Regions from separate parts of the Streptomyces sp. NBC_00328 genome, predicted to be linked through region 1. Evidence: riboswitches for the same ligand, from Rfam matches in the RefSeq annotation. Region 1 holds a riboswitch; the other holds the start of a gene.
The links. A riboswitch is a leader RNA that binds a small molecule or an ion and turns the genes downstream of it on or off. The one in region 1 is predicted to bind ZMP and ZTP.

Region 2: it holds a riboswitch for ZMP and ZTP, as region 1 does, so the genes downstream of both, OG485_RS01335 (bifunctional 5,10-methylenetetrahydrofolate dehydrogenase/5,10-methenyltetrahydrofolate cyclohydrolase) here and OG485_RS42505 (bifunctional 5,10-methylenetetrahydrofolate dehydrogenase/5,10-methenyltetrahydrofolate cyclohydrolase) in region 1, are expected to answer to the same signal.

Annotation. Positions count from the first base shown of each region.
Region 1 covers NZ_CP108013.1:9,623,506-9,630,929, reverse strand. The annotation lists gene OG485_RS42520 (uridine kinase family protein) at 215-856, shown strand; partial or broken gene OG485_RS42515 (RNA-guided endonuclease InsQ/TnpB family protein) at 1,087-2,300, opposite strand; gene OG485_RS42510 (hypothetical protein) at 2,549-3,016, shown strand; gene OG485_RS42505 (bifunctional 5,10-methylenetetrahydrofolate dehydrogenase/5,10-methenyltetrahydrofolate cyclohydrolase) at 3,461-4,327, opposite strand; ZMP/ZTP riboswitch at 4,349-4,434, opposite strand; gene OG485_RS42500 (hypothetical protein) at 4,718-5,224, shown strand; gene OG485_RS42495 (IS5 family transposase) at 5,166-5,972, opposite strand; gene OG485_RS42490 (hypothetical protein) at 6,942-7,424, opposite strand, start outside.
Region 2 covers NZ_CP108013.1:341,336-348,759, reverse strand. The annotation lists gene OG485_RS01355 (LysE family translocator) at 1-395, opposite strand, end outside; gene OG485_RS01350 (Lrp/AsnC family transcriptional regulator) at 507-962, shown strand; partial or broken gene OG485_RS01345 (thioredoxin-disulfide reductase) at 1,024-1,165, shown strand; gene OG485_RS01340 (PP2C family protein-serine/threonine phosphatase) at 1,627-2,910, shown strand; ZMP/ZTP riboswitch at 3,802-3,887, shown strand; gene OG485_RS01335 (bifunctional 5,10-methylenetetrahydrofolate dehydrogenase/5,10-methenyltetrahydrofolate cyclohydrolase) at 3,909-4,775, shown strand; gene OG485_RS01330 (hypothetical protein) at 5,220-5,687, opposite strand; partial or broken gene OG485_RS01325 (RNA-guided endonuclease InsQ/TnpB family protein) at 5,936-7,149, shown strand; gene OG485_RS01320 (uridine kinase family protein) at 7,380-7,424, opposite strand, start outside.

The DNA.
Region 1 (7,424 bases):
CACGCCCGCGCCCAAGGGCCGTTACGCCGCGCTGAAGGTCCGCGGCATCGCCGAGACCGGTGCGCAGCTCGACCGAAGGTCGCGGCCCCGGGTCTCCGCTGAACCGGGCCGCGTTTCCCTGCTTGCCATAGGCGATCACGCCGCCGTACATTCCCTGCACCCGGCTTGTCCGGCCGCTTCGTCTATCCCCTTTGAGCACATGAGGAGCGCCCGTATGACGGGTGTACTGGCGGTCGCAGGCGGCACCGCATCCGGCAAGTCCACCCTTGCCGAAGCCCTGTCGCTACAGTGTCCCGAGAGCGTGGCGCTGGTCCATCTGGACGACTACTACGTGCCCGCGCACGACCCCCTGATGGGTGTGTGGACGGTCAGTGCCGACGGGCACGCCGTCCTCGACTGGAACCATCCGGGGTCGATCGACGAGACAGCGGTGGCACACGCCATCGACGCGGCGCTGCTGCGCCCCGGCGTGCTGCTGGTGGTGGTCGAGGGCCTGTTCGCGCTGTCACTGCCGTCCGTGGTCCGGCGGGCGGCGTGGCGGGTGTACGTCGACACCCCCGACGACATACGCCTGGCCCGCAAGATCCTCCGGAAGATCGAGGTGCAGCGGCAGGACCCCCGGCTGTCCCTGCGCAACTATCTGCAGACCGGCAGGGACCGCCACGCAGCCCATGTCGCGCCCTCCCGGGCAGCGGCCGATCTGGTCGTGGACGGGACCGCGAGCGAGGCGGAGATGCTGGCGGCCGTCATGCCGCTGATCGGGCCGGCCCTCGCGCCGCCGTCCGCGGCGCCCTCGTGGGCACGGGGGGTGTGCGGTGTGACCCGTACCCCCGGGGTCCCGGTGTTCGCGCTGTGACGTGTCCCGGGGACACCGGCCCCGGCGAGGGACGCCGCGTGATCATCCTTGCGGCAACACAGCCCAACCCCCGGCGAGCTCTCAGATGGATCACGACCGATCCAGTTCACCTGCAGCCAGGCGAACTGCAGCGGCGACATAGCCCCGGCAGAGGGCGAGCCGATACCGGACGCGCCCCGGTCACAGGACTCCCGGTGACTCCTCCCCCGGCTGAAGCCGGAGGCTTCTCGTTACGCCGGGTTGGCGTTGCGACGGACCAGCCCGGCCCGTAGAACGTTGAGTGCTCCCACTGTGTCGGCGTGCGCTATATGTCCGCAGGCGACGCAGTGGAACTTCTCCTGTGTGGGCCGGTTCTCCTTGGCGGTGTGCCCGCAGTGGGGGCAGGTGCGGGAGGTGTCGCGGGGGTCCACGGCGATCACTTCCCGTCCGGCGCTTTCAGCCTTGGCGTGCAGAATCGTCAAGAACACCCCCCATCCGGCATCGTTGATCGACTTGTTGAGCCCGGCTTTGGCGGCCGCCCCGTTGGGCAGGAAGGTGCCCGGCCGGTCGGGGTCGGGCTTCGGGGCGGGGGCCTTGCTCATGTTGCGGATCTTGAGGTCTTCGTGCGCGATGACGTCGTATGCGCGGACCAGGTCGAGCGCGGTCTTGTGTGCGTGGTCGAGGCGCTGGCGGCGCACCTTGCCGTGGAGCTGGGCGACCTTGTCCACCGCGCGCCGGTGGTTGCCGGTGCGGTTCCCGGCCTTGCAGCGGGGGAACCGGGACAGGGCCTGCTGCGCAGCTTCGAGCTTGGCGGCCGCGCGGCGGCCGTGGCGCGGGTTGGCCACGAAGGCGCCGTTCGAGTCGGCGAGGAAGTTCGCGATGCCCAGGTCGATCCCGACCACGCTGCCGGTCGCGGGCAGTGGCTCCGGCTGGTCTTGTTCGACGCTGAGCACGACGAACCACTTACGGCCCTCACGCTTGACCGAGACGGTCTTGACCCTGCCGGGCACCGGGCGGTGCTGGTTGACCTTGACGTGGCCGATGCCCTGGAGGCGGACGCGGGTGACCGGGTCATGCGGAGTGGAGTTCCACCGGCAGCCGTCCCCGTCCTTCGGAAAGTCCACCGTGTCGAACCAGTTCACCCCGCGAAAACGCGGGTACCCCGGGATCTCTCCGGACTTGACCCGCCGGAAGAACGCCTGCATCGCCTTGTCCAGGCGGCGCAACGTCGCCTGCTGCGAGCTGAACGACCAGCGGCCCTGACGTTCAGGGTCGAACGCCGGATCTCCTTGAGCTGCGCGGACTGCATCCCGTACTTGACGGTGCTCTTCGAGACGTGCCGCCAGGCGTCACGGCGTTCCTGTAAGGCCCCGTTGTAGAGAGAGCAGTGATCGCGCAGCATCTCGGCGAGCGCCTGGGCCTGACGGACGGTGGGCCGCAGCAGGAACTTGTACGCACGGATCATCCAGCCCACCCCCTCCGGTCAGGCTGACTTGATCCTACTGTCTTGGCGTTTGTCACCACATCGGGAACCAGAAGCGCCCGGCATGACCGTCACCACACAAGCGCAGTGATCTCCGGCGCTTCGCGCCTCCAGACCGAGGATCGCATTCCCGTCCGACCTGAAGGCCGGGATTCCCTGCGAGAACAAGGGATGGCACGGGCCTACGATCTCGGGGATGGCCGGCCGTGTGTGATGTCGAGGGGGCGCTCATGGCAGAGCTTGTGCGGCAGCAGGATGTGGATGCCTACGTGGGCTTTCACGCCTTCGGGTTGCAGGAGTCCGGCGACGCGGATCTGCCGGTCCCCTTCCCGGACGACTTCAACCGGCGTGCGTTCCTCAGCACTCACCCGGGACGTCTGGACATCACCAGCGGTGGCCATACCCATACCGCCGTGGTCGGCGTCGAAGTGTGGGACGGGCCTCCGCCCCAGCAGGAACGGGCCGACTGGGATGAGGTGGCCGAGGCCGACTTCGAGTCGGCCAGTGGTCAGGTAGCCGTGTGGTCCATGCACACGGGCCGGATGGACGACCTGATCACGCTGGCGGATTCGGGCGGTTCGTGGCGCGTCCGGGTCCACTGTGCGGGCCGGGCCGAGGCCGCAGCCCTGTCGGAAGGCGAGGGCACCGGCCACGGTGTGGAGCGCTACCTCGTGCAGTTCTGGCCCGCCGAATCGTGAACCGGCTGCAGCGGGAGCGGCCGGTGCCAGGGTCGCTCCCGCCGCAGCGCAGGTCAGGTCAGGTCAGGTCAGGTCAGGTCAGGTGGCGATCTTCACGATGAAGCCGTCATCCATTCCGTCGATGATGCGGTTCTTGGCGTAGAAGCTCTTCAGGATGTTGCCGCCCCGTCTGGTTGTCGTCGCCCGGGATCGGCTTCGCGGAGAAGTTGAACTCTCTTGCCTCCGGGTCGTAGTAGTGCTCAGCAGCCCCTGCCCGCACCGGGCACGAGCCGAGGCACCCGCCTAGGCCGGCTGACACTCGGCGGATCCGCGTCCTCGGCGGCTCACCGCCCTCACGGGTGGCGAGCCGCTGTCAGAACGAACTGTCAGCCAGCCCGATTACGAGGTCTTCCATTCCGAGCGGGACCCTTCTGGCCTGGTGCCAAGGGGCTGCTGGTCAGGAGGTCATCGGTGCTGGATTCCGAGCTGGTTCGCGGCGGCGTCCACGGTCTGCGCCAGCAGGACGGCGATGGTCATCGGCCCGACGCCGCCGGGCACCGGAGTGATCAGACAGGCGCGGGTGCGGGCGGTGTCGAAGTCCACGTCGCCGACGTTGCCCGGGTTGTATCCGGCGTCGATCACCACCGCGCCGGGCTTGATGTCCTCACCCCGGATCAACCGGGGCCGTCCCACGGCCGCTACCACGACGTCTGCTTCCCGGACGATCGCCGACAGGTCCGCTGTGCGGGAGTGGCAGTACGTCACCGTTGCGTTCTTGGCGAGCAGGAGCATCCCGGCCGGCTTGCCAAGAATCGGGCTGCGGCCCACCACGACGGCGTGCTTGCCGGCGAGGTCGACGTCGTACGCCTCCAGCAGTCGCATGATTCCGCCTGGAGTGCAGGACATAAAGCCCGGCAGCGCGAAGCTCATCGCGGCGAACGAATGCATGGTGACCCCGTCGACATCCTTCTCCGGGGCGATGGCCTCGAACGCCGCTCGCTCGTCGATGTGTGGGCCGCAAGGGTGCTGGAGCAGGATGCCGTGCACGTCCGGATCGCCGGACAGGCCGGCGAGGGTGTCGATCAGTTCGGCGGTCGTGGTGGTGGCGGGCAAAGCGATGTGCCGGGACTGGATGCCCGCCTTCGCGCACCGCGCCCGTTTCATGCGGACGTAGGTGGCCGACGCGGGGTCCTCCCCCACCAGCACCGTCGCGAGACAGGGGCTGGTTCCCCCACGCCGTGAGATCTCTGCCGCCTTGACAGCAGCCTCTTCGATGATGCGTTCGGCGAGGTTGGTGCCGTCCATGAGCTGGGCCGTCCGAGTCGCGGACATCGTTGCCTCCAGGCGTTGCTGACCACTCGCCCAGGCGCACGGCAACGACGTCTCGTCAGACCGCTCCCCGGTGGTGCTCCACCTCAGCGCCAGTCACGGCCCACGCCACACTGTAGTAGACGCAGCATGCTCACACCGGTCAGCGTTCTCTTCCCAGTTGGGGAGCGACTCGCCACGGTCCGTCCCCTTTCCGGACCGACGTCCATTCTCGTCAGCGTTCCCGTGCCGCTTGCGCTCGACGATGGCCACTTGACATCCTCCCCCTCTTAGAGGTCGTTCTCTTTCCGAACCTTGTGTGCGGATTCCGCTGGTCAGACATGGGATGGCATCTGTCGCGGAAGTCTCGGCTTGTTGCCGGTCGAGATGTTGCGGGGGTGGCGGATGCCGTCGATGCGGGCGGTTCTGGAAGCGCGGCGGAAGGCCGCGGTGGTGCGGGTGGAGGAGCTCGAAGCCGAACTGGAGCGGGTGCGGGCGGACTTGGCGGACGCCGAAGAAGTCCTCAGGCGTCGGGTGATCGGGCTCGAGCAGTATCTGGAGGCGCTGGCCGAGGAGGAAGCGCCGGCCGTGGTGGTCGGCGGGCCGTCGCGGAAGAAGCCGGTGGGTCCGCGCCGTGCGGTGCCGCATCGGGAGAACGCGGTCGGGGTCGAGGATCTGTCGGTGGACTACCGGGCGGTGATGGCTGCCGCGGCGGAGGCCGGAGTCGAGGGGTTGGGTGCCCGGCGGACAGCGGTGGTACTCGGCTGGGACAGTGCCTCCGTCTCACGCGTCGAGGGTGCGAGAGCACGGTTGAAGAGGCTGGTGGAACGGGGCTGGCTGGTGGAGGCGAAGCCGGGAAGGTTCACGACGCCGCCGTCGGAACAGGTTGATCATGTCGGGCGGCCAGACGGCGGCTCATGAGTGCGATCATCGACCAGCGGATGACGGCTTCGCTGGTGTCGGTGCGTCGCTCGTAGTCCCGGACCAGACGCCGGCTGCGCAGGAGCCAGGCGAAGGATCTTTCGACGACCCAGCGGCGGGGCAGTGCCTGGAAACCTTGGACGTCCTCATGACGGCGGACGACGTCGAGGACGAGCCCGAGATGCCGGCTGGTCCAGTCGGTGAGGTGGCCGGTGTAGCCGCCGTCGGCCCAGACCCGCGTCAGCCGCCGAAAGCCCTCCTTTGCCGCGGGCAGAAGGATCCGGGCGGCGTCCCGGTCGGTCGTGGACGCCGGTGTGACCAGCACGTTCAGCAGAAGTCCGAGCGTGTCGGTGAGCAGATGCCGCTTGCGCCCGTTGATCTTCTTGCCCGCGTCGAACCCGCGTGAGGCGTGGGCGACGGTGGCGTCCGCCTTCACCGACTGCGAGTCCACGACCGCGGCACTGGGTTCCGGGCCGCGGCCCTCGCTGGTGCGGACGGCCTCACGGAGCCGTTCGTGCAACTCGGTCACGAGGCCGGCGTCCCGCCAGCGGGCGAAGAAGGCGTAGACACGCGGCCAGGGCGGGAAGTCGGACGGCATCGCCCGCCACTTGATGCCGTTGTCGACGAGGTAGCGCACCGCGTCGATCATCTGCCGGTGGCAGTAGCCCTCCGGTCGGCCGCCCCGGCCTGCCAGCCAGCCCGGAACTGGCAGCAGATCCTTCACCAGAGCCCACTCGGAATCGCTCATGTCCGAGCCGTACCGGGGCCGGCGATCCGGCCGGTCGGCCGCGTTCCCGAACCTGTGGGCGAGGCAGTCACACCCACGAGTGGACCAACTGGACTCGGCAACCGTGACCACGCGACACTTCGACAACAGGGCCTCTTGCTTCTCGCTGGACTCGACATCCGCGAGCTACCAAGAGGCCCTTCTTCCATGCCTGCACACAGAACAACTCACCCGAACCAGGCCCCTGTTCGAACCCCACCGATCACACGGCCGGATAGAGAACAGCCAGTTAAACGAGGGGGATTCCAACCCGGCTGGGTTGGGGTTCACGGACGCTCGACCGCTGTTCGGGCGGTGTCGTCCCTCCGGCACCGGCTGAGCGCCGGGGGCGGGGAATCCCGCCCTGTCCTGCCGCGACGTTGACTGCTGCGTTCTCATCGGCGTTGCACCCCCACCACCCGGTACCCCCGCAGCACCCGGGCCCCCACAGACCGCGCCCGCGCACATCCTGCCCAGCCTCGCCATCCCCCCTCCGTCCTCGCCTCCGTCGACCTCACCGAAACCAGAGGAGCCACCGTCCTCACCGAACTACAAACCCCCCACCCCACCCCCTAACCACCAACCCCACCAGCAACTCCCAGACGTACGGCGCCACGACGCCGCCGGCAGCCTGGGGAGGCCAAGCGCGTCGCCGAACTCGAAACGCCGCTCACACACGTCCGAGCCGGCAAAACCCTGCCGGTACCGGCGGGCGACATGATCGTGCAAGGCGAAGACCTCGGCACCTGGATCCGACGCAGCGGCTCGAGGAGGGCCGGGAGGTCGTGGGTCTGCGACTGGGTGGGGGTTGGACAACACCCGACGCAGAGCCGACAAGCTCACCCCCGAACGCCGTGCAAAACTCGACGAACTCGGCATGCCCTGGTGACGAGGCATTGGTCAGGCTGTTGGGGCAGGGGGTGCCTGTCGCATCCCTGACGGGTAATGGGGTCAGCGTTTGACGCGATTGCGGACGGCCAGAACCGCCAGGCCCAAAAGGATGGGCTCTGTCAGCCGGGAGGTCATCTCGATGTAGGTGCCGGTGGTGGTCAGCTCCTGGTCGGCGGAGCGGAACACGACCGAGTTCAGGACAACGTTCAGGGCCTTCTCGAAGCGCTCACCGGTGAACCGGTTCCCGGTGGGGTTACGCGGATCGTCCTTGCCGATCTCGAAAGTCACACGGCCGCCGCCCGACGGCACGATGCCGGTCGCTTCCTGCTTCGGGTCGTCGCGGGGGAGCCCGAAGCCCATGAGGAGCACGATCGTGGCCAGCATGGCCGCGGCGAGCCAGAGAAGGGCGCGGGAGGCGCGCAGGCCGTAGCCGGACAGCATCCAATAAGCGGCGAGTAGGCGCCTCTCGGCTGGAGGGATGTCATCGGCGTTGCGGCGCATCTCCATCTCGCCGTAGTAGAAGTCGGCTGCACCGGGCTCGTG
Region 2 (7,424 bases), 9.3 Mb from region 1:
GGGAACAGCGAGAAGTACAGCAGCAACGCCTTCGGGTTCAGGCCGCTGATCCCGGCCCCCTTGAGCAGTGCCCGCAACCGGGAGGCGTCCGCGCTCTCGCCTGCGGCTGCCGGAACGGACGGCTGCCGCAGGACGCCCCAGCCCAGCCACAGCAGGTACCCGGCCCCCGCCATGGTCAGGGCGGTGAGCGCGGCCGGGGAACTCGCCACGATCATTGCCAGGCCCGCGACGGCCACTAGCGCATAGGCCGCGTGTCCGGCGATCAGCCCTGTTACGGCCGGGACGACCGAGCGTCCTCGCAGCCCGGCGGAAATCGCATAGGCCCAGTCCGCGCCCGGAGTGAACACCAGCAGCAGGTCCACAGCCAGGAAGGCCGCCAGCGTCGTCGTATTCATCGATCGTTCCCTCTCACATGGCTTGCTATGGAGGGAAGGCTAGGCCCGATATGCCCGAAAGTGTTTGCGTCTTTACCCCATGAGCGGGCTATGTGAGGGAGAATCTTCTTCATGGATGCCATGGATCGGAAGATTCTTGCCGAGCTGCAGCTCGACGGCCGCCTGACGATCACTGAGCTGGCCGCGCGCGTGCAGCTCAGCGTTTCGCCCTGCCACCGCCGACTGCGCGACCTCGAACGCGAGGGTGCGATCCGCGGCTACCGGGCGGTCGTGGATCCGGCGGCCGTCGGCCTGAACTTCGAGGCCCTCGTCTTCGCCACCCTGCGCTGGGAGACCCCCGACACCGTCGCCGCCTTCGAAGAGGCTGTGGCCGCCGTCCCCAACGTGCTGCAGGCGCAACGCCTGTTCGGCGAACCCGACTACCTCCTGCGAGTCGCGACCGCTGACCTGGCCGCGTTCCAGCAGCTCTACGACCAGCAACTTGCCCGCCTACCCGGAGTCCAGCGCCTGACCTCCACCCTCGTCATGAAGAACGTCATCGACGACCGGCCCCTGCCCGGGAATTAGCCATCAACGAGCTGCTGCGCTGAATCGCTCGATCCAGCGATGGCGCCACAACTGTTGCACTCTCGACCTGGACGAATCCGACCACCTCCAGGTCTCCTCGCCGTCGACCCGCATGAACATCCCTGGAGTCTTCGGAGCGGGCGACATCGTCTTACCGGACCTACCGACAGGCGATCACCGCAGCTGGCACCGGAGCCGAGGCAGTGTGTGCGACGAAGTACAGGGTGACGGGACGGGTGGTCGCGGTACAGCGGCCGGCGTGGAACGACTGCCCGGTGGCCAAGCCGAACAGCCGGTCGACCGCTACGTACACCGCGGTGACGTCCTCGTTTTGTGTGTCGACGCGATCGCGCGAACCCAGAGCGGTCCGGCGTACCGAAAGTGTGGTCACACCGGCTCGGTCTGGCGCGTGGTCCACGGCGGGCAGATTCCTGCCGCCGGCGTGAAACGTGCGTGAGGTCCTGCCATCGCATGGGCGCCTCAAGGGAGGGCGGACCGGGTCAGCTGATGCGGACCGCCTTGGGCGTTGGCGGTGCCGCTGGTGTAGCCGGTCTTCTTGGCGGTGACCTTGCCGGTGATGTCGCGCCCCCGGTCGCTCGTCGTGATTCGAGGACAGGCGATGTGCGCAGGTGCCGGGGGCGTCGGCGAACGGTAGAACGTAAGGATGGGAGACGAGAGCAGCCCTGCTGAGGATGCACGGCCGCACCGTGCGGTGAGGCCGGCGATCGATTACCAGGCGCTGTTCGCTGTCACCCCCAGCCCCTGCATGGTGCTCGGCCCGGATCTGGTGCTCGCCGACATCAATGAGGCGGCCTGCCGGGTGACCGGCCGTACCCGGGAGGATCTGCTCGGGCGGTACCTCTTCGATGCCTTCCCTGACAACCCGGCGGACCCGGATGCCGGCGGCGTGCGGAATCTGCACGCCTCCCTGCACCGGGTCCTGCGCTCGAAAGAGCCGGACACGATGGCGCCGATGAAGTACGACATTCCCGTGGCCGACCGGCCCGGCGTGTTCGTGGAGCGGTGGTGGTCCGCGATCAACACCCCGGTGCTCGGGCCGGACGGGCAGGTGGAGTGGATCCTCCACCGGGGGGAGGACGTGACCTCGTTCATCCGTTCCCACCCCCGCCTGCGAGAAGGCGGTGCGCTCAGCGACGTGGAGGCGCGGGAGGTCGAACTGTACGCACGGGCGCTTGAGCTCAAACGACTGAACGAGGAACTGCGCCAAGCCCACGCCCGGGAACGCCAGGTCGCTCTCACCTTGCAGGAGGCCATGCTCCACTCGCCACATCTGGCCCGGCACCGGGACACCGCGGTGCGCTACCTGCCCGCCGCCGGGTCGCTGAACGTGTGCGGCGACTGGTACGACGTGGTCGACCTGCCGGAGGACAGATTCGCCGTGGCGGTCGGCGACGTCGTCGGCCACGGCCTGGAGGCCGCCGCCGTCATGGGCATGCTCCGCAGCGCGTTGTCCGTGGTCGTCCGGGCCGTCGAACGGCCCGCGAGGGCCCTGGACGTCCTGGGCCTGTACGCACGCGACGTGGGGGGTGCGCTGGCCACCACTGTCGTCCAAGCCGTCGTCGACACCCGCGCTCGCCGCATCATGTACAGCAGCGCCGGCCACCCGCCCCCCATCCTGGTCCACCCGGACGGCACCTTCGACCTTCTCGACCGGGCCACCGACCCTCCGCTGGGAGCCCGCACCAAACACGTCCCCCACCCCCAGGCTGACCTGCCCTACACCCGCGGCGACACCTTCGTCCTCTACACCGACGGCCTCATCGAACGCCGCGGCGAGGACATCGACGCCAGCCTGCAACGCCTCACCGACGCGCTCGCCCGCCATGCCCGCCAGGAACCCGAACGCCTTGCCGACGCCCTGCTCGCGGACCTCGGCGTCAGCAGCGGCGCCCGCGACGACGTCGCCCTGATCGTCATCCGACTATGACCCGCGCGCCACCAGCGGACGCGCCACAGGTTGCGCATCCCGCCACGGAGCGAGGCCGTCCCGGCGCAGCGCGCTGCGCTCCTTGCGTCTTTGGACCACGTCGACCGCGACCGGGTCCTCACCTCTCGGTGGGCTGTCGGCCCGGGGAGGGGGTGTGCTGGGTTTCGTGGTCGGTGCCCAGGATGCCGTGTTGCTTGCGCGCGGCATGGACGCCCCGGCGGGCTGGGAGTGGTGCATGCGAACGGGTGCCCCGGTTCCCCTTGTGGTGCTCTGCTGGTGCGGCCTTGACGCCGTGCTGGCGTGCTGTCGGGGGGCTGGTCGGTGCGCGGGGTGGGGGAGCTGCTGGTGGGGGAGTTGGTGGTGTGTTTCGGCGCGGGGTGCTGGTGCTGGTGCTGGTGGGGTTGGTGGTTAGGGGGTGGGGTGGGGGGTTTGTAGTTCGGTGAGGACGGTGGCTCCTCTGGTTTCGGTGAGGTCGACGGAGGCGAGGACGGAGGGGATGGCGAGGCTGGGCAGGATGTGCGCGGGCGCGGTCTGTGGGGGCCCGGGTGCTGTGGGGGTACCGGGTGGTGGGGGTGCAACGCCGATGAGAACGCAGCAGTCAACGTCGCGGCAGGACAGGGCGGGATTCCCCGCCCCCGGCGCTCAGCCGGTGCCGGAGGGACGACACCGCCCGAACAGCGGTCGAGCGTCCGTGAACCCCAACCCAGCCGGGTTGGAATCCCCCTCGTTTAAGAGGGGGAGGATGTCAAGTGGCCATCGTCGAGCGCAAGCGGCACGGGAACGCTGACGAGAATGGACGTCGGTCCGGAAAGGGGACGGACCGTGGCGAGTCGCTCCCCAACTGGGAAGAGAACGCTGACCGGTGTGAGCATGCTGCGTCTACTACAGTGTGGCGTGGGCCGTGACTGGCGCTGAGGTGGAGCACCACCGGGGAGCGGTCTGACGAGACGTCGTTGCCGTGCGCCTGGGCGAGTGGTCAGCAACGCCTGGAGGCAACGATGTCCGCGACTCGGACGGCCCAGCTCATGGACGGCACCAACCTCGCCGAACGCATCATCGAAGAGGCTGCTGTCAAGGCGGCAGAGATCTCACGGCGTGGGGGAACCAGCCCCTGTCTCGCGACGGTGCTGGTGGGGGAGGACCCCGCGTCGGCCACCTACGTCCGCATGAAACGGGCGCGGTGCGCGAAGGCGGGCATCCAGTCCCGGCACATCGCTTTGCCCGCCACCACCACGACCGCCGAACTGATCGACACCCTCGCCGGCCTGTCCGGCGATCCGGACGTGCACGGCATCCTGCTCCAGCACCCTTGCGGCCCACACATCGACGAGCGAGCGGCGTTCGAGGCCATCGCCCCGGAGAAGGATGTCGACGGGGTCACCATGCATTCGTTCGCCGCGATGAGCTTCGCGCTGCCGGGCTTTATGTCCTGCACTCCAGGCGGAATCATGCGACTGCTGGAGGCGTACGACGTCGACCTCGCCGGCAAGCACGCCGTCGTGGTGGGCCGCAGCCCGATTCTTGGCAAGCCGGCCGGGATGCTCCTGCTCGCCAAGAACGCAACGGTGACGTACTGCCACTCCCGCACAGCGGACCTGTCGGCGATCGTCCGGGAAGCAGACGTCGTGGTAGCGGCCGTGGGACGGCCCCGGTTGATCCGGGGTGAGGACATCAAGCCCGGCGCGGTGGTGATCGACGCCGGATACAACCCGGGCAACGTCGGCGACGTGGACTTCGACACCGCCCGCACCCGCGCCTGTCTGATCACTCCGGTGCCCGGCGGCGTCGGGCCGATGACCATCGCCGTCCTGCTGGCGCAGACCGTGGACGCCGCCGCGAACCAGCTCGGAATCCAGCACCGATGACCTCCTGACCAGCAGCCCCTTGGCACCAGGCCAGAAGGGTCCCGCTCGGAATGGAAGACCTCGTAATCGGGCTGGCTGACAGTTCGTTCTGACAGCGGCTCGCCACCCGTGAGGGCGGTGAGCCGCCGAGGACGCGGATCCGCCGAGTGTCAGCCGGCCTAGGCGGGTGCCTCGGCTCGTGCCCGGTGCGGGCAGGGGCTGCTGAGCACTACTACGACCCGGAGGCAAGAGAGTTCAACTTCTCCGCGAAGCCGATCCCGGGCGACGACAACCAGACGGGGCGGCAACATCCTGAAGAGCTTCTACGCCAAGAACCGCATCATCGACGGAATGGATGACGGCTTCATCGTGAAGATCGCCACCTGACCTGACCTGACCTGACCTGACCTGACCTGCGCTGCGGCGGGAGCGACCCTGGCACCGGCCGCTCCCGCTGCAGCCGGTTCACGATTCGGCGGGCCAGAACTGCACGAGGTAGCGCTCCACACCGTGGCCGGTGCCCTCGCCTTCCGACAGGGCTGCGGCCTCGGCCCGGCCCGCACAGTGGACCCGGACGCGCCACGAACCGCCCGAATCCGCCAGCGTGATCAGGTCGTCCATCCGGCCCGTGTGCATGGACCACACGGCTACCTGACCACTGGCCGACTCGAAGTCGGCCTCGGCCACCTCATCCCAGTCGGCCCGTTCCTGCTGGGGCGGAGGCCCGTCCCACACTTCGACGCCGACCACGGCGGTATGGGTATGGCCACCGCTGGTGATGTCCAGACGTCCCGGGTGAGTGCTGAGGAACGCACGCCGGTTGAAGTCGTCCGGGAAGGGGACCGGCAGATCCGCGTCGCCGGACTCCTGCAACCCGAAGGCGTGAAAGCCCACGTAGGCATCCACATCCTGCTGCCGCACAAGCTCTGCCATGAGCGCCCCCTCGACATCACACACGGCCGGCCATCCCCGAGATCGTAGGCCCGTGCCATCCCTTGTTCTCGCAGGGAATCCCGGCCTTCAGGTCGGACGGGAATGCGATCCTCGGTCTGGAGGCGCGAAGCGCCGGAGATCACTGCGCTTGTGTGGTGACGGTCATGCCGGGCGCTTCTGGTTCCCGATGTGGTGACAAACGCCAAGACAGTAGGATCAAGTCAGCCTGACCGGAGGGGGTGGGCTGGATGATCCGTGCGTACAAGTTCCTGCTGCGGCCCACCGTCCGTCAGGCCCAGGCGCTCGCCGAGATGCTGCGCGATCACTGCTCTCTCTACAACGGGGCCTTACAGGAACGCCGTGACGCCTGGCGGCACGTCTCGAAGAGCACCGTCAAGTACGGGATGCAGTCCGCGCAGCTCAAGGAGATCCGGCGTTCGACCCTGAACGTCAGGGCCGCTGGTCGTTCAGCTCGCAGCAGGCGACGTTGCGCCGCCTGGACAAGGCGATGCAGGCGTTCTTCCGGCGGGTCAAGTCCGGAGAGATCCCGGGGTACCCGCGTTTTCGCGGGGTGAACTGGTTCGACACGGTGGACTTTCCGAAGGACGGGGACGGCTGCCGGTGGAACTCCACTCCGCATGACCCGGTCACCCGCGTCCGCCTCCAGGGCATCGGCCACGTCAAGGTCAACCAGCACCGCCCGGTGCCCGGCAGGGTCAAGACCGTCTCGGTCAAGCGTGAGGGCCGTAAGTGGTTCGTCGTGCTCAGCGTCGAACAAGACCAGCCGGAGCCACTGCCCGCGACCGGCAGCGTGGTCGGGATCGACCTGGGCATCGCGAACTTCCTCGCCGACTCGAACGGCGCCTTCGTGGCCAACCCGCGCCACGGCCGCCGCGCGGCCGCCAAGCTCGAAGCTGCGCAGCAGGCCCTGTCCCGGTTCCCCCGCTGCAAGGCCGGGAACCGCACCGGCAACCACCGGCGCGCGGTGGACAAGGTCGCCCAGCTCCACGGCAAGGTGCGCCGCCAGCGCCTCGACCACGCACACAAGACCGCGCTCGACCTGGTCCGCGCATACGACGTCATCGCGCACGAAGACCTCAAGATCCGCAACATGAGCAAGGCCCCCGCCCCGAAGCCCGACCCCGACCGGCCGGGCACCTTCCTGCCCAACGGGGCGGCCGCCAAAGCCGGGCTCAACAAGTCGATCAACGATGCCGGATGGGGGGTGTTCTTGACGATTCTGCACGCCAAGGCTGAAAGCGCCGGACGGGAAGTGATCGCCGTGGACCCCCGCGACACCTCCCGCACCTGCCCCCACTGCGGGCACACCGCCAAGGAGAACCGGCCCACACAGGAGAAGTTCCACTGCGTCGCCTGCGGACATATAGCGCACGCCGACACAGTGGGAGCACTCAACGTTCTACGGGCCGGGCTGGTCCGTCGCAACGCCAACCCGGCGTAACGAGAAGCCTCCGGCTTCAGCCGGGGGAGGAGTCACCGGGAGTCCTGTGACCGGGGCGCGTCCGGTATCGGCTCGCCCTCTGCCGGGGCTATGTCGCCGCTGCAGTTCGCCTGGCTGCAGGTGAACTGGATCGGTCGTGATCCATCTGAGAGCTCGCCGGGGGTTGGGCTGTGTTGCCGCAAGGATGATCACGCGGCGTCCCTCGCCGGGGCCGGTGTCCCCGGGACACGTCACAGCGCGAACACCGGGACCCCGGGGGTACGGGTCACACCGCA